One region of the Chryseobacillus diguaensis genome, then DNA from elsewhere that is predicted to be linked to it. Evidence: a T-box and tRNA genes for the amino acid it is inferred to sense, from the RefSeq annotation. Region 1 holds a T-box; the other holds one or more tRNA genes.

Region 1 (10,693 bases):
GAACAAAAACATTCAGCAATGATATACTCCATGAAAAGACAGCCTGCTAGATAAGGCTGTTTTTTCTGCTTTAACAAGAAATTCACTTGCCCTATCAATAATGGCAAATTGTTATATCTTCGAATACAAACCGTTTGTGGTTCATAAGTTGATAGAAGAAAACTTATGTCTGGAGGGTTGTTTGAATGATGAATATTTCTGAATTTCAAACGAAAGACGTTGTAAATGTTTCGGACGGCAAAAAACTCGGTAACATTGGTGACTTTGATATTAATGTGACATCAGGTAAAATACAGGCGATTATCATTAGCGGTCATGGGAGAGTTTTAGGATTTTTCGGAAAAGATGAGGAATTTGTCATCCCTTGGAGGAATATCGTGAAAATTGGCGAAGATGTTATCTTAGTAAGAATCAACCGCAATCAGGAGCAAATTACGGAATAAAAATGCTGATTCTTCTAAACGTTATGGAAAAGATGTGGTAAAATGTGTACTATGAAGTCTTGCAATCATTCAAGTAAGGACTGGTAAAATGAGCAATGAAATTTTTCAGCAGCAGGAAATAGCATACTTAACCATTCCTTTAATGGATAAGCTTCATCCTTCATTAATTATAGGTTTTACAGCCTCTGGCGGAGGCACAAGCACTGATTGCTACTCCAGTTTAAATATGGGTCTCCATGTTGGCGATGATCCGGAAGGTGTCAGAGAAAATCGTCGCATAATGGCGGAAAAGCTGGACCTGCCGCTTCAAAATTGGGTCTATGCAGACCAAGTGCATGATAACAAAATTTATAAAGCAGCTTCACCTGATAAAAGCAAGGGTACCATTGATTACAGCAGTGCAATTCCTGCTACTGACGGTCTTTATACGAAAGATAAGAACCTTATGCTTGCCCTTTGTTATGCGGACTGTGTTCCTCTCTATTTTTTTGATAAAGAACAGTCTATGATTGGAACAGCACACGCAGGGTGGAAGGGAACTGTCAAAAATATTGCAGGAGAAATGGTTAAGTGCTGGGTAAACGCGGAGAAATCAAATCCTGCTAACATTGCTGCTGCAATTGGACCATCAATAGGTCCATGCTGCTATACAGTAGATGACAGAGTCATTCAGCAAATTGAATTGTTACATCTGGATGGCAAAAAAACATACGATAAATCTGCTGAAGGCCAGTATTCCTTGAATCTAAAGGAATTAAACAGGCAGCTTCTTATTAAAGCTGGATTAAAGGAAGAAAATATTTATGTATCCTCTTATTGTACAAGCTGCGAAAAAGACCTGTTTTTCTCACACCGCAGGGATACTGGGAAAACAGGAAGAATGATTGGCTTTATTGGCATGAAAGAGGAGGAAGCATCCGGTTGAATGTAGCTGAAAATCTTGAAATAATTAAAAACCGTATAAATGAAGCATGTAAAAGAGCAAATAGAAATTCAAAAGAAGTAACCATTATTGCTGTTACGAAATATGTATCAGTAGACAAAGCAGTTGAGGCGCTTGAAGCAGGGGCTTTTCATCTTGGTGAAAACCGAGATGAAGGCCTTACACATAAATTTGATTGCATAGGGAACAAGGCAGTATGGCATTTTATTGGTTCTCTGCAATCCCGAAAAGTCAAAAATGTAATTGATAAAATTACATATATTCATTCTCTGGACAGGCTGTCATTGGCAAGCGAAATAGACAAACGTTCAGTAAAGCCAGTAAAATGCTTTGTTCAAGTGAATGTCTCAGGAGAGGAATCTAAGCATGGAATAGAGCCGGAAAAAGTCATTCCGTTCGTAAAGGAATTGACAGGCTTTACAAATATTCAAGTTATCGGGCTTATGACGATGGCTCCAAATACGGATGATGCATCTGTTATCAGGAGCTGTTTCAAACGCTTGAAAAGCCTGCAAAAAGAAATTAAGGATTTAAATCTCGCAAGGATCCCTTGCAGTGAGCTGTCAATGGGCATGTCCAATGACTATGAAATCGCCATTGAGGAAGGTGCTACATTTATACGCATCGGTTCTTCGTTGGTAGGAAATGAAACAGGAGGTGTTTAGAATGAGTATTAAAAACCGGTTTAAAAACTTTTTCGCACTAGACGAAGAGGATGAATACGAGTATGTTGAAACGGATACTTATCCGGAAGAAAATGTTCAGCATGATCCTGCATCTGTAAAACGTGAAGGAAAGCAAAATGTTGTTAGTTTGCAAAGTGTTCAAAAATCCTCTAAAGTTGTGCTATGTGAGCCAAGAGTATACGCAGAAGCCCAGGATATTGCGGATCAGCTTAAAAATCGCCGTGCTGTTGTAGTAAATCTGCAGCGGATCACTCACGACCAGGCAAAGCGGATTGTAGATTTTCTGAGCGGTACTGTTTATGCCATTGGAGGCGACATCCAGCGGGTCGGGATGAATATCTTTTTATGTACACCTGATAACGTAGATGTATCGGGAGCTATATCCGAGTTCACAACAGAAGATGAACCTCAAAGGTGGTAATGTTGAATGGGAGTGCTTTACACTGTTTTAAGCTATTTGCTTGAATTTTATTCAATTGCGATTATTATTTATTTGCTGATGTCGTGGATTCCAAATGCAAGAGAATCAGCCATTGGCTTATTTTTAGCAAGAATATGCGAGCCTTTTCTTGAACCATTTCGCAGAATAATTCCACCTATCGGAATGATTGATATTTCCCCGATCGTAGCTCTTTTTGCTTTGAATTTAGCAAAGTCCGGTTTGCTTGCAATATTTAGGATGATTGGGTAAAAGGAACTTCTAAAGGTTCCTTTTTTTTAATGGCTGTTTTCGCAAAGATTCTTTCTGTTCGTAAATGCTTTTATCACGCATTTTGACTTGCTTCGGGGCATCTTTTCTTAAGGCTGTTTTCTCAGAGATTGTTGCTACTCGTACTATCCTTGAACACGTATTAAGACTTACTGCGTGGCATCTTTTCTTAAAATTCACAACGGTATATTGGTTCGCATTCATCTAAGATAGATGAGAAAGCAACAAAGTTTAAGAAAAGAGCCTTTTTAATTCAATGTAAATTTATAAAAAGGAATTTGGTGATGCAAGATGGATCAGCTTTTTCAGCATTTCCGCGAGGAAGAAAGAATATTTTTGGAAAAGGTTTTAGGCTGGAAACAGCAGGTTGAAGAAACCTACAGCCACAAATTAACTGATTTTTTGGACCCGAGAGAACAGGATATGACAGAAGCTGTTATTGGCAGCAGCCAAGAAGTGAAGGTAATGTTTTTTGGAGGACATCCAAATGTGGAAAGAAAGAGAGCGATTCTCTATCCTGATTATTTCAATCCGGAAGAAGATGATTTTCAGGTATCCTTGTTCAAAATTCAGTACCCGGACAAATTCATTTCTATTGAACACAGGCAGGTTTTAGGGTCACTTTTGTCACTTGGGCTAGATAGGGCCAAATTTGGTGATATTCTGTTTCATGAAAATCAGGTTCAGCTCGCAGCCGCAAAAGAATACGAACCATTTTTATTAATGAACTTTCATGAAATCGGAAAATCAAAAATCTCTTTGATTCCAATTGCGTTTTCTGAAATCATTGAACCGAAGGAAGAAATACAGGAAATGTCATCTACAGTATCTTCTTTAAGGCTGGATGCAGTAGCCGCAGCTATCTACAATCTGTCAAGGCAAAAAGTGCAATCACTTATTTCCGGAGGAGCAGTAAAAGTAAACTTTCGGGTAGTGGAGCAAACTTCTTTTCTCTGCAGAGAAGGAGATACTTTATCAATAAGGGGCTATGGAAGAAGCAAACTGGTGTCCATAGAAGGGAAAACAAAAAAGGAGAAAATCCGTATTATTGCTGGCAGGCAAAAATAATTTGCCGAAATAGCAGGATAATGACCAAATCTGTAGAAATATGCTTTATAATGGTCTATAGATCGGATTTTTTCTCTAAACATTATGGCAAATACCATTTTTAAAAGGTTTATTTTATACATATGGAGGTGGCCTCAGTGCCTTTAACACCGTTAGATATTCATAACAAGGAATTTAATAAAGGATTTCGCGGTTATGATGAAGACGAAGTCAATGGTTTTCTTGATCAGGTGATCAAGGATTATGAAATAACTATCCGCGAAAAGAAAGAACTTGAATCCAAAGTGCTTGAAATGGATGATAAGCTCAGTCACTTCATAAACATCGAAGATACACTCAATAAATCAATTCTTATTGCACAGGAAGCTGCAGAAGAAGTGAAACGTAATGCCCAAAAAGAGGCAAAGCTGATTATTAAAGAAGCTGAGAAAAATGCTGACAGAATCATTAATGAATCACTTTCGAAATCCAGAAAAATTGCTATGGAAATTGAAGAATTGAAAAAGCAGTCAAAAGTTTTCAGAACAAGATTCCAGATGCTGATTGAAGCACAGCTGGATTTGCTTAAAAATGATGATTGGGATCACCTTCTTGAATATGAAGTAGAATCCATTTACGATAATGAGGAATCAAAATATTAAAAGAGCGGCGGTAGTCTATCGCGGCAAGCACAAGTGAAGCTTGGCTTGTGAACTAGAGCCGATGGCGCTGGAGCTAGATGCAATGCGCAAACTGAGTTACTTATTATTATCTGTTTTCGCAAAGATTGTTGCTAATCGTATGGGATAAGAATGCGCATAAAGACTAGTCTCTGTGGCATCTTTTCTTAAAATTCTAAGGTGTATTTATGCTTTAAATTCACATGAATGAAAAAAATAAAATTTAAAACTTGACTGAACGGTACTGAGTCGCATATAATACGTACATTATTTAAGAATATTGGTTAATAGGACTGTGACAGGGACAGTAAGTTTCCAGCGGTTTATTTTAAGCGATCCGGTGATGGTGCAAGACCGGAATAAACAGGAAAACGAAAATCACCCTTGAGTTTCTTTCTGAAAACAGAAGTAGGAAAGACGGTTTATTCACGTTACGAATGAATCGAGTGGACAAAAATGCAAGTATTTTGTCTATAAGGGTGGTAACGCGGGAAAACCTTCTCGTCCCTTTCTATAGGGATGAGGAGGTTTTTTGTTTTTCTTGCCAAGGCTGACCAAGAATTATTGGAGGGAATTACATGGAGTACAAAGACACTTTATTAATGCCGAATACTGAGTTTCCCATGAGAGGAAATCTTCCTAAACGAGAACCTGAAATGCAGAAAAAGTGGGAAGAAGCAAATATTTATAAAAGAGTTCAAGAACGCACAGAAGGACGCCCGCTTTTTGTTCTTCATGACGGTCCTCCTTATGCAAACGGCGATCTTCACATGGGCCATGCGCTTAATAAGGTATTAAAGGATTTTATCGTCCGCTACAAGTCAATGAGCGGATATCAAGCACCATATGTTCCAGGCTGGGACACTCATGGACTGCCAATTGAAACAGCCTTGACGAAAAACAAAAAAGTGAACAGAAAAGAAATGTCCGTAGCTGAATTCCGCAAGCTTTGTGAAGAATACGCATGGACACAAATCGAGAATCAGCGTACACAATTCAAAAGTCTAGGCGTTCGCGGAGACTGGGAAAATCCTTATGTAACCTTGAAGCCTGAATATGAAGCTGAACAAATTAAGGTCTTCGGAGAGATGGCGAAAAAAGGCTACATCTATAAAGGGAAAAAACCTGTTTATTGGTCTCCATCAAGTGAATCAGCTCTTGCAGAGGCTGAAATCGAATATCAGGATAAGCGATCACCATCCATCTATGTAGCATTTGAAGTAACAGACGGAAAAGAAGCCTTGGATAACGGTGATAAAATCATTATCTGGACAACAACACCATGGACAATTCCGGCAAACCTCGGCATTTCCGTGCATCCTGCACTTGATTATTCAGTTGTAAATGTGGACGGAAACCGGTATGTTGTTGCTGCTGAATTATTGGAGTCTGTTGCTAAAACACTTGAGTGGGAGGACTTTGAAGTAGTCCGGACGGTTAAAGGACAGAGTCTTGACCGTGTGATTGCCAAACATCCTATCTATAACCGTGAATCATTAGTAATGCTTGGTGAGCATGTAACAACAGATGCAGGTACAGGCTGTGTTCACACGGCTCCTGGACATGGGGAAGATGACTTCATTGTAGGCCAATCCTATGGTCTTGATGTTCTTTGCCCTGTAGATGAAAAAGGGTATATGACAAATGAAGCTCCTGGCTTTGAAGGGATTTTCTATGACAAAGCGAACAAGCCGATTACGGAAAAACTCCAGGAAAATGGCGCTTTGCTTAAACTCAGTTTTATCACTCACTCTTATCCGCATGATTGGAGAACGAAAAAACCAACCATTTTCCGTGCCACTGCACAGTGGTTTGCTTCCATCAAGGATTTCCGCAGTGAGCTTTTGACTGCTGTAAAAGAAACGAAATGGGTGCCTGCGTGGGGTGAAACCCGTTTGTACAATATGGTTCGCGACCGGGGAGACTGGTGTATTTCCCGTCAAAGAGCATGGGGTGTTCCAATTCCTGTTTTTTATGCTGAAAACGGTGAACCGATTATTACGAATGAAACAATTGACCACGTATCTGCCTTATTCAGAGAGCACGGGTCTAACATTTGGTTTGAAAAGACTGCGAAAGAATTGCTGCCTGAAGGGTTTACTCACAAAGACAGCCCGAATGGCCAATTTACAAAAGAGAACGATATTATGGATGTTTGGTTTGACTCTGGATCATCTCACCAGGCTGTACTTCATGCAAGGGAAGATTTGCAGCGTCCTGCTGATCTTTATCTTGAAGGCTCTGACCAATACCGCGGCTGGTTTAACTCATCCTTGTCCACAGCTGTTGCCGTTACAGGAAAAGCACCTTATAAAGGCGTTTTGAGCCATGGTTTTGCACTGGATGGAGAAGGACGGAAAATGAGTAAATCTCTAGGGAATGTCGTCTTGCCTTCAAAAGTAATGAATCAGCTTGGAGCAGATATCCTTCGTCTCTGGGTTGCTTCTGTCGACTATCAGGCTGACGTTCGCGTTTCTGATGCCATCTTAAAGCAAGTGGCAGAGGTTTACCGTAAAATCCGCAATACGTTCCGTTTCTTGCTTGGAAATCTTTCAGATTTCAATCCTGAGAAGGATGCAATCGGGACTGCTGAATTAAGAGAAGTGGACCGTTACATGCTCGTGAAGCTGAACAAGCTGATTGATAAAGTGAGGGATGCTTACGAAAATTATGAATTCGCTGTGATTTACCATAACATCCACAACTTTTTTACGATTGAACTCAGCTCCTTCTACTTAGATTTTGCAAAAGATGTTCTGTATATTGAAGCTGCAGACAACAAAGAAAGAAGAGCCATTCAGACTGTTCTTTATGAAACACTTCTTACAGCAGTAAAATTGACTGCTCCGATTCTTCCGCATACGGCTGATGAAGTATGGGAAAAAATCGATTCTGTTCAAGAAGAAAGTGTTCAGCTTGTTGATATGCCTGAAAGCACGACACTTGAGAATGCGGACCAAATCGAGAAAAAATGGGATGCATTTATGGCACTCCGCGATGACGTCTTAAAGGCGCTTGAGGTAGCAAGAAATGAAAAGGTGATCGGTAAATCACTTACAGCTGATGTAAAGCTTTATCCGTCTCAAAAAGCAAAAGAGCTTCTCGAATCTGTTCAAGAAGATCTGAAGCAGCTGTTTATCGTTTCAAGCTTCAGCATTGCAGGGTCCTATGAAGAAGCACCTGAATCTGCCCAAACATTTGATCAGGCTAAGATTATAATCGAAAAAGCTGAAGGTGAAACGTGTGAGCGCTGCTGGATTGTGACGAAGGAAGTAGGAGAAAATCCTGAGCACCCGACGCTTTGCCATCGCTGTGCTTCCATTGTCGAAAAATACTATACAGAAAAGTAATAAATATAACCGCTGTCAAGCTGCAGCGGTTTTTTTATTGCAAAAAACGCTCTTCTGCTTCAATCATATTCCAGTGGCAGGAAAGGAAAAAAATGAACAGGGTGAAGAGACGGATTAGGGACAAACTATTTTTACAATCAAGCCGACATAGGAGATGACAGCATTGGACGATCATTATGAAGCAATCCGTTATGAGCTGGAATTGATGCGGGAAGAATTGAAAACCAGGTTGTTTGAGCTATGCTGTTTTGAATCTCCCTCTCTTGATCCTGGCAAACATTTTTGCAGAAAAAGCGATCTCCTATTTCACATTAAAGAAGAATTGTATGATGTGGAATATTCCTTGTCCAGAATTGAAGCAGGCACCTATGGATTCTGTGAACTGACAGGAACACCTATATCATTTGAAAAACTAAGGATTTTGCCGACCGCTCGAACACTTCAAGACTTTTCCTATAAGGAACAATATGAGAAAAAATCACTTCCTTACATGTACAGCCCTGTTTCATCCTCACCAGAAATTAATCTTCCGTAGCACGAAAAGCAAATTTGAAAACTGCCCGGAATTTCAAAAGGGCGGTTTTCTTTCCCTAGGAAGCTTTTGCATAAAAAATTATCCCCTGCTAGTTAAATGACTGTGCTATTCAACTGCAAAACAGCTTTACTCCAGTCTTTTTCAATGATAAAATTCTACTCGTACCTATTTTGAATGCTGGGGGAACACGAGTGCGTTTGTTTAGTTATTTGCTGGCGATTTTTATCATATTAATGGATCAACTGACAAAGTGGGCTATTGTAGCAAAGATGAATATAGGGGATGAATTTCCCGTTATAGACAACGTCTTATATATTACTTCTCACAGGAATAGAGGAGCGGCCTGGGGGATACTCCAAGGGAAAATGTGGTTCTTTTATTTAGTGACAATCGCTGTAATAGTGGGAATCGTTTATTACATACAAAAGTTCGGCAGAAGTTCAAAACTGTTTGCAGTCTCCCTTGGCTTGATGCTTGGAGGCGCAATAGGCAACTTTGTTGACCGTGCCAGAACGGGAGAAGTAGTGGATTTTATCCATGCGTATGTTTTTTCATACAATTTCCCGGTATTTAATATCGCGGATTCATCGCTTTGCGTCGGAGTAGCTTTGCTGTTTGTCCAAATGCTGCTGGATGGAAAAAAGGCGAATGAAGGAGAGAAAAATAGTTAATGGATATATTGGAATTTGTCATTGCACCTGAACAGCAAAATGAGCGTATTGATAAGGCGGCAGCCTCTTTTGGAGAGGACTGGTCGAGAACACAGGTGCAGCAGTGGATTAAAGAGGGGCTTCTGACTGTAAATGATGCCCCAGTTAAAACCAATTATAAATGCCAGGCAAACGATAAAATTGAAATTACGCTGCCTGAACCGGAAGAACTGGATGTTGTTCCGGAGGAAATGAATCTTGAAATTTATTATGAAGACAGCGATGTTCTTGTCGTGAATAAACCCCGGGGAATGGTCGTGCATCCGGCTCCAGGACATTTAACAGGCACACTAGTGAACGGCCTGATGGCTCATTGCACGGATTTATCAGGTATTAATGGGGTACTCCGTCCTGGAATCGTCCATCGAATCGACAAGGATACTTCTGGCCTGTTAATGGTTGCTAAAAACGACATGGCTCACGAGTCCTTAGTGAATCAGCTGGTTGAAAAAACAGTAACAAGAAGATATAAAGCGATTGTCCACGGAGTGATTCAGCATGATCAGGGCACAATTGATGCCCCAATCGGACGGGATAAACAGGACAGGCAAAGCATGACGGTTACAAAAGCTGGCGGAAAGGATGCTGTGACTCACTTTAAGGTGCTGGAACGCTTCAAGGATTTCTCTTATATTGAATGCCAGCTTGAGACTGGAAGAACTCACCAAATAAGAGTTCATATGAAATATATCGGCTTTCCGCTTGCAGGGGACCCGAAATACGGACCAAGAAAAACATTGGAAATTGGCGGGCAGGCTCTTCATGCCGGTATTTTAGGCTTCGTACACCCCCGTACTGGTGAATATCTGGAGTTTGAGGCCCCACTTCCTGAGGAATTCACCACATTGTTAGAACAGCTGAAAAATAATCGTTGACACCACGTTCTAATTTTGAAATAATATTTACAGTTATATAGCGATCCTTTAATACGGTCCCGTGAGGCTGAGAAGGAAGTCATCAACGGCTGATTTGGCCGCTGATTTCTGTTAGCATAAATGATTATGCCCTCTCTCCTCAAAAAGGATGAGAGGGCTTTTTATTTGTCGAAAATTGCTATTGAAATGAGGGTTTCAAATGTCACAAAAAGCAATTGTCCTGGACGAACAGGCAATCAGGAGGGCACTAACAAGGATTGCCCACGAAATAATCGAAAGAAACAAAGGGATTGAAAATACCGTTCTCGTTGGCATAAAAACGAGAGGCATTTACTTGGCAAAACGGCTTGCTGAAAGAATTAAGCAAATAGAGGGGAAATCGGTTATGATCGGTGACCTGGATATTACTCTTTATAGGGACGATTTGTCATTGAAAACAGAGAATAAAGAACCTCTTGTCAAAGGGTCAGACATACCGCTCGACATTACAAATCAAAAAGTCATTTTAATTGATGATGTGCTCTATACAGGAAGAACGGTCCGGGCTGCAATGGATGCCTTGATCGATATCGGGAGGCCATCTCAGATTCAGCTGGCTGTCCTTGTGGACAGAGGGCATAGAGAGCTTCCGATCAGAGCTGATTATGTAGGTAAAAATATCCCAACATCAAGTTCTGAAAAGATTGTTGTAGAGTTGAATGAAATAGATGAAATC
Region 2 (10,693 bases), on a different contig from region 1:
TAAAAGGAATTAAAAAGCTGATCTCTGATTCCCCCGCCTTCCATTATATTGCTTGAGGGACTTGTCAGAAAATCAAGTGAAATATTTTGTACTCCATTAAATAGTATATATCCAAGTAAACTAACCAAAACGGCAACGATAATAACCGCAATGGCAACAAATACCCCTGTAGCTATTCGATCGGAAACTTTACTGTTCATTAAATCTTCCTCCTAGACGACAGGTAACGAATAAACAAAATAAAAATGAACGACATAATAAGAAGGACTAATCCCATTGACCAGATCACATTATTATCAACACTTCCGGTTGTCGTATTCCCCATATTTTGTGTAATGATCGTAGTCAAAGTTGCTGATGGATCAGTCAGGAGTTTTGGAATGCTAGTTACATTTCCAATGACCATCTGCACTGCCAGCGCCTCACCAAATGCACGTGCCATACCAAGAACAATGGCTGTCAGCAGTGTAGGAGTCGCAGCGGGAATCAATACCTTTCTGATGGTTTGCCATCTTGTGGCCCCCAGTGCGAAACTTCCCTCTTTTAAGCTTTTTGGCAGAGAAGCCATTGCGTCTGCTGCAATAGAAGTTATAGTTGGAAGAATCATAATTGATAATACGATCATACCAGCCAAAAGGCTAAAGCCTTGTGTATTTTCAAAGTTCTTTCTTATAAAAGGAACTAATACTGTAAGCCCTATGAATCCGTAAACAACGGAAGGAATACCTACCAATAATTCGACTACAGGCTGCAGAATTTTTTTGCCCCAGGAAGGAGCTATTTCTGTCATAAAAATTGCAGCGCCGATACCTAACGGCCCTGCAATAAGTGCTGACAGCACTGTCACTGCAAACGACCCGAATATAAATGGAAGCACTCCGTATGATTTATCTCCGAGACTCCAGTTTCTGCTGGTTAAGAACTCAATTGGGCTTACACCATTAATAAAAAATGATTGTAACCCCTTTACCCCAAGGAAAATTGTAATGGCAACAGTCGCTGCAATCATGATAAGCGCTGCTGCTGTTACAAGAATTCTGCCGCGTACTTCATCCGATCTTCTATTCTCTCTACTGTAAATTAATCTTTCTTTAGCTGACTGCTGCAGCTTTTTTTCCATTAAGTACCACTCCCAATAACATCATAATAGGGTAAATGTCTTTCGACACTTACCCTATTTTTGATTGTAGCATTACCTAGAATTACTTGTTAGTAACTTTTCCAGTTGCGTCACGTTCAACCTTCATTTTTGTTACAGCAATGTAACCTTGTTTAGGAAGAACTTCGTTTTGAACTGCATCAGTCATCATGTAATCAAGGAATGCTTTCGCAACGCCTTTAGCTTCGCCTTTTGTATAAACGTGCTCATAAGCCCATACAGGGAATTTACCAGAAGTAACGTTTCCTTCGTCAGCTTTAACACCATCGATAGAAAGTTGAGTTACTTTGTCATCAGTGAAGTAAGAAGTTGCAAGGTAACCGATTGCTCCGTCTGTTTCAGAGATGATCTTTTTAACTGTATTTGATGAGTCCTCAGTGATGCCTTCTGCTGGTTTTTCACCATCAAGAGCAAATTTATCAAATGTTGCACGAGTACCGGAAGATTCAGGACGGTTTACAAGAGTGATCTTCATGTCTTTTCCGCCAACTTCTTTCCAGTTCTTAACTTTTCCAGTGAAAACTTTTTTAAGATTGTCTTTAGAAATATCAGTAATGCCAGCCTTAGGGTTTACTGCAGCTGTCATAGCTACTACAGCAACTTTATGGTCAGTCAATTCTTTTGCAGGAATACCATCTTTTTCTTCAGCGAATACGTCAGAGTTACCCATATCAACAGCACCTTGTGCAACTTGGGAAAGACCTGTACCAGAACCGCCGCCTTGAACTTGAATTTCAGCTTTAGTATTGTCATTCATGAATTGCTCAGCAACAGCTTGTGCTAGTGGCTGCAATGCAGTTGAACCGGAAGCTGTAGCTGTACCAGAAACTTCTGCTGTTTTTGGAGCTTTTTTAGCGTCTCCGCCAGTGCTTTTCTTGTCATCTCCAGAGTTACCACAAGCAGCTGCAAAAACAAGAATAGCTGCCATAACTAAAAATAGTGCTAAACTTTTAGCTTTCTTCATTTGCTTTATTCCCCCTAAAATTTTAAAAATCGGTGTTTTGTCCTACGTATTAAAGAATAACGGCTTACTGTTAACCAAACATTAATCAAATGTTAAGCTTTTGTAAATTCATGATACTTTGTGTCGATATTTGTTATAAAAAAATCCCTAATTTATAGAGTGCTTATATTTTAGACACGAAACTAGTCTTTTATTCATCTCCCCTGCTTAAAACTTTTTTCACGATTTTTTGCTTGTTTTTCTCTTCTGTATTCTCTTTGGCCTGTTTCTTTTTTAATTCAAAATATTTGTCCATGATTCTTTTCCCAATCAATTCATTTATTGGATGGCTGTTCTTTTGTTTTTCATATGCCCACGGAACAACAACCGAAAAAGCAATCTCAGGTTTTTTTGCCGGTGCATAGCCAACAAGCGTTAAATTGTAAACAGGCGTTAAAAACTTGCTCTTATCTGGTCCATCATAAAAAGCCTGTGCCGTTCCTGTTTTTCCTGCAGGCTGATAATCTGCTCCCATAAAATAAGGATAAGCTGTACCTCCCTTTTTCTGCATAACCTCGCGGAACCCTTCCTGCACACGGGATATATTTTCAGCCTTCATATCCAGCCTGTTCAGAACGCTTGGCGGTTCTGATTTTATCACAGAACCCAGTCCTGTTTTAGGATCCGGTTCCCTCACTTCTTTTACTAATTGCGGCTTCATTCTGTAGCCTCCGTTTCCAATGGTTGAAACATATTGTGCCATTTGAAGGGGCGTGTATGTATCAAACTGGCCAATGGCTAAATCAAGAAGAAGACCGGATGTCGCTATTTTACCCTTATATCCTTTTGCTTCATTTGGAAGATCAATTCCTGTTGGCACACCAAGTCCAAACTTGCTGAAATTATTTCGAAAAGTTGAAAATGCTTCTTTTTTTAATGGAAGAGGCTTATGTTTTTGATAGTTGCCCTGCCCTATCTTTATAGCGGTTTTAAACATATAGACATTTGATGATCTTTTTAATGCTTCAAGATCATTTACTGTTCCCATGTTTTCGTGGGATTTTTTTGGAGGAGAACCTTTGATGTAAAGCGGCTCGTCCACTTGTACTGTACCCGGCTTAATCGCGCCTGATTTATAACCTGTCAGAACAGTTGCTCCTTTAACTGCAGAACCCATCGTATAGGAAGATGTCATTGCGCCTAGTGCGTTATCATTGATCTTCTGCTTTCCGTCTTTTCCTTTCACAATCTGCTTGCCGGCCATAGAAAGGACTTCTCCATTCTGCGGGTTCATCATAACCACAAAGGCCCGGTCGAGCAGCTCTGTCCCTCTCTTTCTTTTCGCACGCTGCAATTCTTCAGTTATAATTTTTTCAACTTCGTGCTGAAGCTGCATATCCACTGTCATAACAAGGTCTTTTCCGCTTTTTCCTTCTTTTGAAATGATGGTATTAAGTATTCTTCCATTTTTATCAGTCACATTTCTCCCTATTGCCTTTTGGCCTTGAAGGTATTTTTCATATTGGTACTCCAGATAGCTTGTACCAACACGGTCATTTCTTCCGTAACCTTGTGAAAGATAATAATCCTTCTTTTCCTTAGGCAGGCCTTGACTGGAAGAGGTCGTATTGCCAAGCAGCGTTCTCAGCATGCCCTTATACGGATAGGTTCTTTCCCAGTCAGACGTTACATCAACTCCAGGCATTTGACTGAGGTGTTCGCTTACATATGCAAACTCCTCAGGTGTAACTCCTATATTTTTTATGATCTGAGGTGTATTTGAATAACCATTATCCATATCCCGCTTAATCGCAGCTATTTCCAGCTCATTTTTGTTAATCCCTGCGAGATCTTTTTTCGTTACACGGGACGTTTGCAGTTCATAAAGCTTCGCATTGCTTATAGTACCATCGTCTGCTTTTTTTCTGTCTTTAGAAGTAATTTTCTTTTTTGCTTCCTTTGGTCTTGTTAATATCCAATAATCCTTGAGATCACGTTCTGTTAGCTTAGAGGTGTCTTTTTTAATCATGTGCGATAGCTGCTGTGAAATTCTAAGGCGTTCTTGCTGGGTCGCTTCCTCTGATCGTGTATATGTAATGGCATTTAACGGTTTATTATCCACTACCGGATTATAATTCCGATCGAAGATTTTCCCTCTCGGTACTGTGGTGCTGATTTTGACTTCCTGTTTTTTCTGAACTGCTTTTTCATAGGATGTTCCGTTAATTATTTGAAGGATGCCAAGCCGGAGGATTACTGCTGTAAAAACCAAAAATATCAGCAGAAACAGCAAATTCAGACGGATAGGCAAACCTTTTTGAACCTTTTTCTGATTTTGTTCTTTTTCCCTCTTACTCATTCTATTCCACCCTTGCTTAAGTAATAGTTGAAAGCGCAGGCGTTTGCCTCCACTAATGAGAAAAAATAGAAGGCCTCAAGGAGGCTGTTTATACTGAGCTGCACAGCTATATTAAAAGAAATTTCCCGAAGCTTGTCCCTTTTATGCCAAAGAAAGAAAAGAACACCATCAATAGGTGTCCTCTTTTTATTGTATGGCTTCAATTGGTCTTTATCTACCTATTCGTTTTTTTGTCATCTAATTGTTATGTTCCATTTTCCCCGTCGAGAAGATTTGACTCTGTAACTGTATTAGGCCTGTTATCTTTTTCTATTGCTTCTTCGCTTTCAGGCAGAAAAATCCCTCTTACACAAAAATAGATCAGCGAATGTCCTGCTCCAACTATTGCGAGAAGAACGGGCAAACTGTATTTTTGGTTAAACAATGAAACAGCTGCTATAAACAATAGTAATGATACAATCCGGCCAGAGTTGAGATAAAGCTCCCTTACGACGATATACTCAATTCTTGCTTCAGCTGCATTCCACGCCCGCCCTATAACATCATAGGTAAGGGATACATACGGAACAAGCAGAAGAGGATAGGCTACAGCAATACAAACAGCATATAAAAGAAGATTTGGGAAGCTCATCTTCATCATAATAATGAAGAGGGAAAAATAGAGAATGATTCCGCCTATCAAAATTGCCCTTTTCCTCATATTTTTTTTAATTAATCTTGAGGCGAAATAATAGGCTATAAAAGCCACAGCGGAATTGACAAGACCGAATGTTCCGAGGGCTAATTCACTTCCCGACGTTATATAGACAAAGATTCCTATAACAAACGCAAACGTTCCTTCTCTCAGTCCCTGAAAAAAATGAGCATACGTAATTAGCCGCCAGTTTTTATCCCGTTTTCTTTCTGCGAGAACTTTTTTGACAACATACATACCATGTGCAGGCCTTCTATTTAGGGCCATGCTTAGAAAGACAGCTGCAACAAATAGCAATAAAGAAATAGTGAAAATGACATTATAGCCGGTATTATTAATGAAGCGGGAAATAACAGCACCCGCAACAATCGGGCCAATAATACCTGCTGAAGAAGTCAGGATACCGAGAAAACCGTTAAAAAAATCTCTCGTTTCCGGTTCCGTAATTTCAAAAGTCAAAACGTTAAAAGCAAGCCAATAAAATCCGTACCCGATTCCAAGCAATGCACCAAGCAGGAATAGAAACTCATTGGCTTGCTGGCCAATACTGAGAACACATATGTAAAACACAGATAAAAACAGAACTCCCAGCCTAAGTACAATAACTCTGTCAATTTTTTTAGCGAGCCACCCTGCAAGTATAAATGTAAGCGGCTGAAAGATAACTACAGCCAGATTGTAAATGCCCAAATCCTTAAAGTCACCCGTTTGTTTCCATAAGTATACGTTGACAAACGTATTGGATAACGAGATCCCAAGAGAATACAACCCACCGATTACTAATAGGAAAACAAGCTCTCGATTGACTTCAATTTCACCGATTACCTTTTGAAACTTTGTCATAAAAAAACTCCCTTTCTCTAGAGGTTAGTTTTCCTTGAGAAAAGGGAGATATGTATACAAAACGTGTTTTAATGAAAGATAAATGCATCACAAATTTGCATAAATCATTGATTTTTCATATTACGGCGGTCTGAGTGAAGTGCGAAAAACTTTGAGAATTAGTCTGCAAATTATTCCTTTCACATAAAAAGGCGGTTTTCGCAGAGATTATTGTTTTTCGTAAAATCCTTTTATCACGCATTTAAACTTTAATCAGGGCATCTTTTATCAAAGTTTTTGCCATACCAATAGTTTCGAGGACTTAAATATAGTCTCATGAGCAACAAAGTATAAGAAAAGAGCCTATAAAAAAGAGGAGCAAAAATCGCTCCTCTTTTATCATTCATTATTTTGCTTGAGAATAACGTTTTGAAACCTCATCCCAATTTACAACATTCCAGAATGCTGAAATGTAATCAGGACGGCGGTTTTGGTAGTTAAGGTAATATGCATGCTCCCAAACATCCAAGCCAACGATTGGTGTTTTACCTTCCATTAAAGGAGAATCCTGGTTAGGAGTGCTTGTGATTTCCAACTCGCCGTTGTTTACAACAAGCCAAGCCCAGCCGGAACCGAAACGGCCTTTAGCAGCATCTGCAAATTTTTCTTTAAATTGATCTAAGCTGCCAAATTTGCTGCTGATGGCATCTGCTAATTCACCAGTCGGCTCTCCTCCGCCATCTTTAGAAAGAATTTGCCAGAAAAAGCTGTGGTTAGCATGTCCGCCGCCGTTGTTGCGAACCGCAGTGCGAATGTCTTCAGGAACAGTGTTAAGATCCGCTACTAATTCTTCTACACTCTTGTTTTGAAGATCATCATGACCTTCTAAAGCACCATTTAAGTTTGTTACATACGTGTTATGGTGTTTTGTGTGGTGAATATTCATTGTTTCTTTGTCAATATGAGGTTCTAATGCATCATATGCGTACGGCAGTTCTGGAAGTTGATAAGCCATTTTAATCTCCTCCTATTAATATGTATTTGTGTAAAAATGATAAACGGCTGTTCATCATTCGTCCATTCTCAGATTACCAAAATTGGACGGACGTTTCAAAGAATATGCCTTAAAAAAGATAACGTTATCATCCCCTGATACCGCCTTCCTATTCATATATACAATTTTAACTCACATTTTGTTTTTTCATCATTCGTCATTTCCATAGGCTCTTTTCTTAAACTTTGTTGTTTTTTCATCCATTTAAGTGAATAGCAAATTTTAAGAAAAGATGCCACGAAGCGAATCTTATTCGTGGTCTAAGACTATACGAATAGCAACAATCTTTGCGAAAACAGCCTTTCCATAAATCAATCAGCAAACAAAAAGAACAGGCTATGCTATAGCCTGTTCTTTTGAAAAGCTGCATGCGGTTTTAATTCTGCAAATGAATTATGGACCCTGCAGGATTCGAACCTGCGACCGGACGGTTATGAGCCGTCTGCTCTAACCAGCTGAGCTAAGGGTCCTAAAGTCAGCAAGCTACTATATAAACGGTACCATTCACTCAAATTGCCTGTCAACCTAAGTTACAATACGGTAAAAAGAAAATATCCGATCATAATCAGCTGGATAACCGCTTTTGCAAAAGCACCTGATATAAAACCGATTAAGGATCCTACACCTACTCTGACAGCAGTTCCGAAATCTTTTCGATGAACAATCAATTCTGCCAGTACAGCTCCGGCAAAGGGTCCAATCAGGATTCCTGCTACAGGGATAACAAACGGTCCAATAATCAATCCTATTGTACTTCCCCAAATGGCAGCCCTGCTGCCGCCTACCCTCTTTATTCCAATCAGATTGGTCACATAATCTGCTGCAAAAAGAACTGCTGTGAAAATTCCCTCTATGATCCAAAAAATATATCCCAAGTTATAAAATCCGTAAAAGATTCCATAAAGCACAAAGCCTCCGATTATAAACACAACACTAGGAATGATTGGATAAACAAGCCCTGCGAACGCTATGATAAACATGATTACAATTAGTGCCCAATATAAAAAGTCCATCTAAATCCTCCTGTAAGCATACATTCTTGCTTACATTATTTCTATATTTACACTATTTTAACCTTTTTTGAATTGAGGATGTCAGTTTAAATCCTGTATGCTAGCACAGCTTCTGCAATATTAACGGAATGATCACCAATCCTCTCAAGGTTGCTTACGATATCGACGAAAACGATTCCAGCTTGGCCGGAACAGGAACCTTCATTTATTCTCATGATATGTTTTTTCCTTAAGCTGCGTTCCATGCCATCAATGATCTCTTCTTTTTGCAGCACTTTGCTTGCAATTCCGCTATCTTTATCGTCAAGAGCCTCCATTGCGTCCAAAAATGCTTCAGATGCAATTTGAAACATAGACTCTAGATCCAAAATGGCATCCTCAGTGAGTTTCACTTTGTTTGACAGCTGATAGTCAATGAGCTCAATGATATTCTCAAAATGATCTCCCACCCGCTCAATATCCCGAACAGTATCAAGCAAGATTGAATGCTCTTCCGATTCTCCTCTTGTCAGCACATTACTCGTTATTAGAACGAGATAATCTGTAATTTTCCTGTCAAGATTGTTAATGGCATCTTCTAATTGTAAAGCTGTATCAGCATGCTTCTGCTGATTCGTTTTTAAATACAGAGCTGTTTCCTTCATTCCAGCTGCTGCAAGCTTGCCCATTTTTAAAATTTCTTCCTTTGCCTGTCCAAGGGCAATTGATGCGGATTGTTCTATAAAAACTGGATCAAGATGCTTCGCTTTGTAAGCGGCAATGGTTTCGTCCCCGGGAATGCATTTTGTTACAAACCAGGCAAGCGCCCCTATAAACGGAAGCTGCAGCAAGGTATTGATCACATTGTACGTTCCATGCGCAAAAGCAATCGTAAGTCTCGGATTAAGAGAGAGATTCGTTTGTACCGATTCAATAAAGGTGGAAAATAGCGGAAGAAACAATAGAAATATTACTGCACCTATTAAGTTAAACGTCACATGTGCAAGAGCTGCTCTTCTGGCAGAGATTGATGCGCCAATCGATGCAAGTACAGCAGTAATGGTTGTTCCAATATTGTCTCCAAAAAGAACTGGGAGCGAGGTTTTAAGATCAATAAGATTTTGAGAGTACAGTTCCTGCAAAATCCCAACTGCTGCACTTGAACTCTGAACAATGACAGTTGAAAGAGTCCCCGCTAAAACGCCTAGAAGCGGGCTTGAACCCATCCCTAAAGCAAGATCATGAAAGCTTTTTACACTGCTTAAAGGTTCCATTCCTTTCCCCATAAGTTCCAGCCCATAAAAAAGTGCTCCAAAACCAAAAATAACCTGTCCGGCGTTATGTATTTTCCGGCTTTTAAAAAAGAATAGCAGCAAAGCACCTGCCGCAAGGATGACAAGTGAGTATTCAGCCACCCTGATGCCGATAATAAAGGCTGTTACAGTTGTTCCAATATTAGCTCCCATGATGATGCCGATTGCCTGGCGCAATGTTAAAAAGCCGGCACTCACAAGGCCTATGGCTATAATAATTGTCCCGCTGCTTGACTGAATCAGAATGGTGAAAATCATTCCGGTCAATACTCCGTAAAAAGGACTTGATGTAAATTTATCAAGACTGTCCCGCAGCCTGTCTCCTGCTGCACGCTGCAATGCGTCTCCCATATATTTTATGCCAAAAAGAAAGATCCCGAGTCCCCCAATAAACTGGAAGATCAACTCTTGGATGCTGATGCCCAACCTCTTCAACCCCTTTAAGGTCAACTCTTCTATCTCTTATATAAAACTTGTTTTCGCAAAAATCGCTGCTATTCGTACGGTCTTATGACACGCATAAAGATAAGCTTCGTGGCATCTTTTCTTAAAATTTACAGTTGTATTTTAGCTTGATATTCGCTTAATTGAAAGAAAAAACAATAAAGTTTAAGAAAAGAGCCTGTATAAACCATTAATCCTACACAATTATTAACCATACGTATATTTATTGTAAAGTTTTTTCTGATTCACTGATACAACCTTTACAAAAAATTAATAAATATCCTGAATTTGAGCTGTAATGCCCGATTAGCTGTTATCTTGTATAATATAGAAGTTCATACTAAAATTAAGCCGGAGTCTTAAAGAAGGAAGTGAGTCACTTGAACCTGTTCACCCAATTTTATAAAAGCACACATTCTCCAAAAACCATAGCATCCTTTCGATTTCAAGGAATAGGAAAAACCATTTTATACGTTTTTCTTCTCTCTCTTATCTCCATTCTTCCTGTTCTGTTCTTTCTGGGAAGCACAATCGTTACAGGCTTATCCAGTTTTGATCAAACGGTAAAAAAAGATTTTCCTGATTTTCAAATTGTGAACGGAACATTGCAATCAGATGCCAAAGATCCGATTGAAAAAAAAATCGGAAATTATATTATTGTATTTGACTCGAGCGGCAAATACGGAGCTAAAGAAATGGAGCAAAAGGAAAATGCAGTGGGATTGTTAAAAAACCAGTTTATTATGGTATCCGGAGGCCAATCACAGAGTTATACATATAATATGACAGGTAATGTGGATTTAACAAAAGCTGAGATAGTCGATATACTGAATCAGCTTAATTCAATGAAACCAATTCTTTTAAGTGTTTTAGCCTTTATTGTCTACTTCTTTTCAAGCGCTTCAAAATTTAT

Evidence for each region. The T-box of region 1 lies ahead of ileS (isoleucine--tRNA ligase). A T-box ahead of a tRNA ligase gene usually reads a tRNA of that ligase, here a tRNA-Ile.
Region 2: it encodes a tRNA-Ile, which carries the amino acid that the T-box ahead of ileS (isoleucine--tRNA ligase) is inferred to sense. The anticodon was not compared.

Annotation. Positions count from the first base shown of each region.
Region 1 is NZ_JBMKNV010000001.1:290,580-301,272, forward strand. Features, by position in the region: gene sigG (RNA polymerase sporulation sigma factor SigG) at 1-22, shown strand, start outside; gene ACOT8F_RS01435 (YlmC/YmxH family sporulation protein) at 186-443, shown strand; gene pgeF (peptidoglycan editing factor PgeF) at 532-1,368, shown strand; gene ACOT8F_RS01445 (YggS family pyridoxal phosphate-dependent enzyme) at 1,365-2,051, shown strand; gene ACOT8F_RS01450 (cell division protein SepF) at 2,053-2,493, shown strand; gene ACOT8F_RS01455 (YggT family protein) at 2,500-2,763, shown strand; gene ACOT8F_RS01460 (YlmH family RNA-binding protein) at 3,073-3,849, shown strand; gene ACOT8F_RS01465 (DivIVA domain-containing protein) at 3,987-4,490, shown strand; T-box leader at 4,795-5,020, shown strand; gene ileS (isoleucine--tRNA ligase) at 5,087-7,858, shown strand; gene ACOT8F_RS01475 (TraR/DksA family transcriptional regulator) at 8,022-8,393, shown strand; gene lspA (signal peptidase II) at 8,591-9,064, shown strand; gene ACOT8F_RS01485 (RluA family pseudouridine synthase) at 9,064-9,978, shown strand; gene pyrR (bifunctional pyr operon transcriptional regulator/uracil phosphoribosyltransferase PyrR) at 10,178-10,693, shown strand, end outside.
Region 2 is NZ_JBMKNV010000009.1:143,096-153,788, forward strand. Features, by position in the region: gene pstA (phosphate ABC transporter permease PstA) at 1-200, opposite strand, end outside; gene pstC (phosphate ABC transporter permease subunit PstC) at 200-1,120, opposite strand; gene ACOT8F_RS14885 (phosphate ABC transporter substrate-binding protein) at 1,203-2,123, opposite strand; gene ACOT8F_RS14890 (peptidoglycan D,D-transpeptidase FtsI family protein) at 2,314-4,461, opposite strand; gene ACOT8F_RS14895 (MFS transporter) at 4,706-5,998, opposite strand; gene sodA (superoxide dismutase SodA) at 6,384-6,992, opposite strand; tRNA gene ACOT8F_RS14905 (tRNA-Ile) at 7,428-7,501, opposite strand; gene ACOT8F_RS14910 (DUF456 domain-containing protein) at 7,562-8,044, opposite strand; gene ACOT8F_RS14915 (Na/Pi cotransporter family protein) at 8,131-9,762, opposite strand; gene ACOT8F_RS14920 (DUF1189 domain-containing protein) at 10,161-10,693, shown strand, end outside.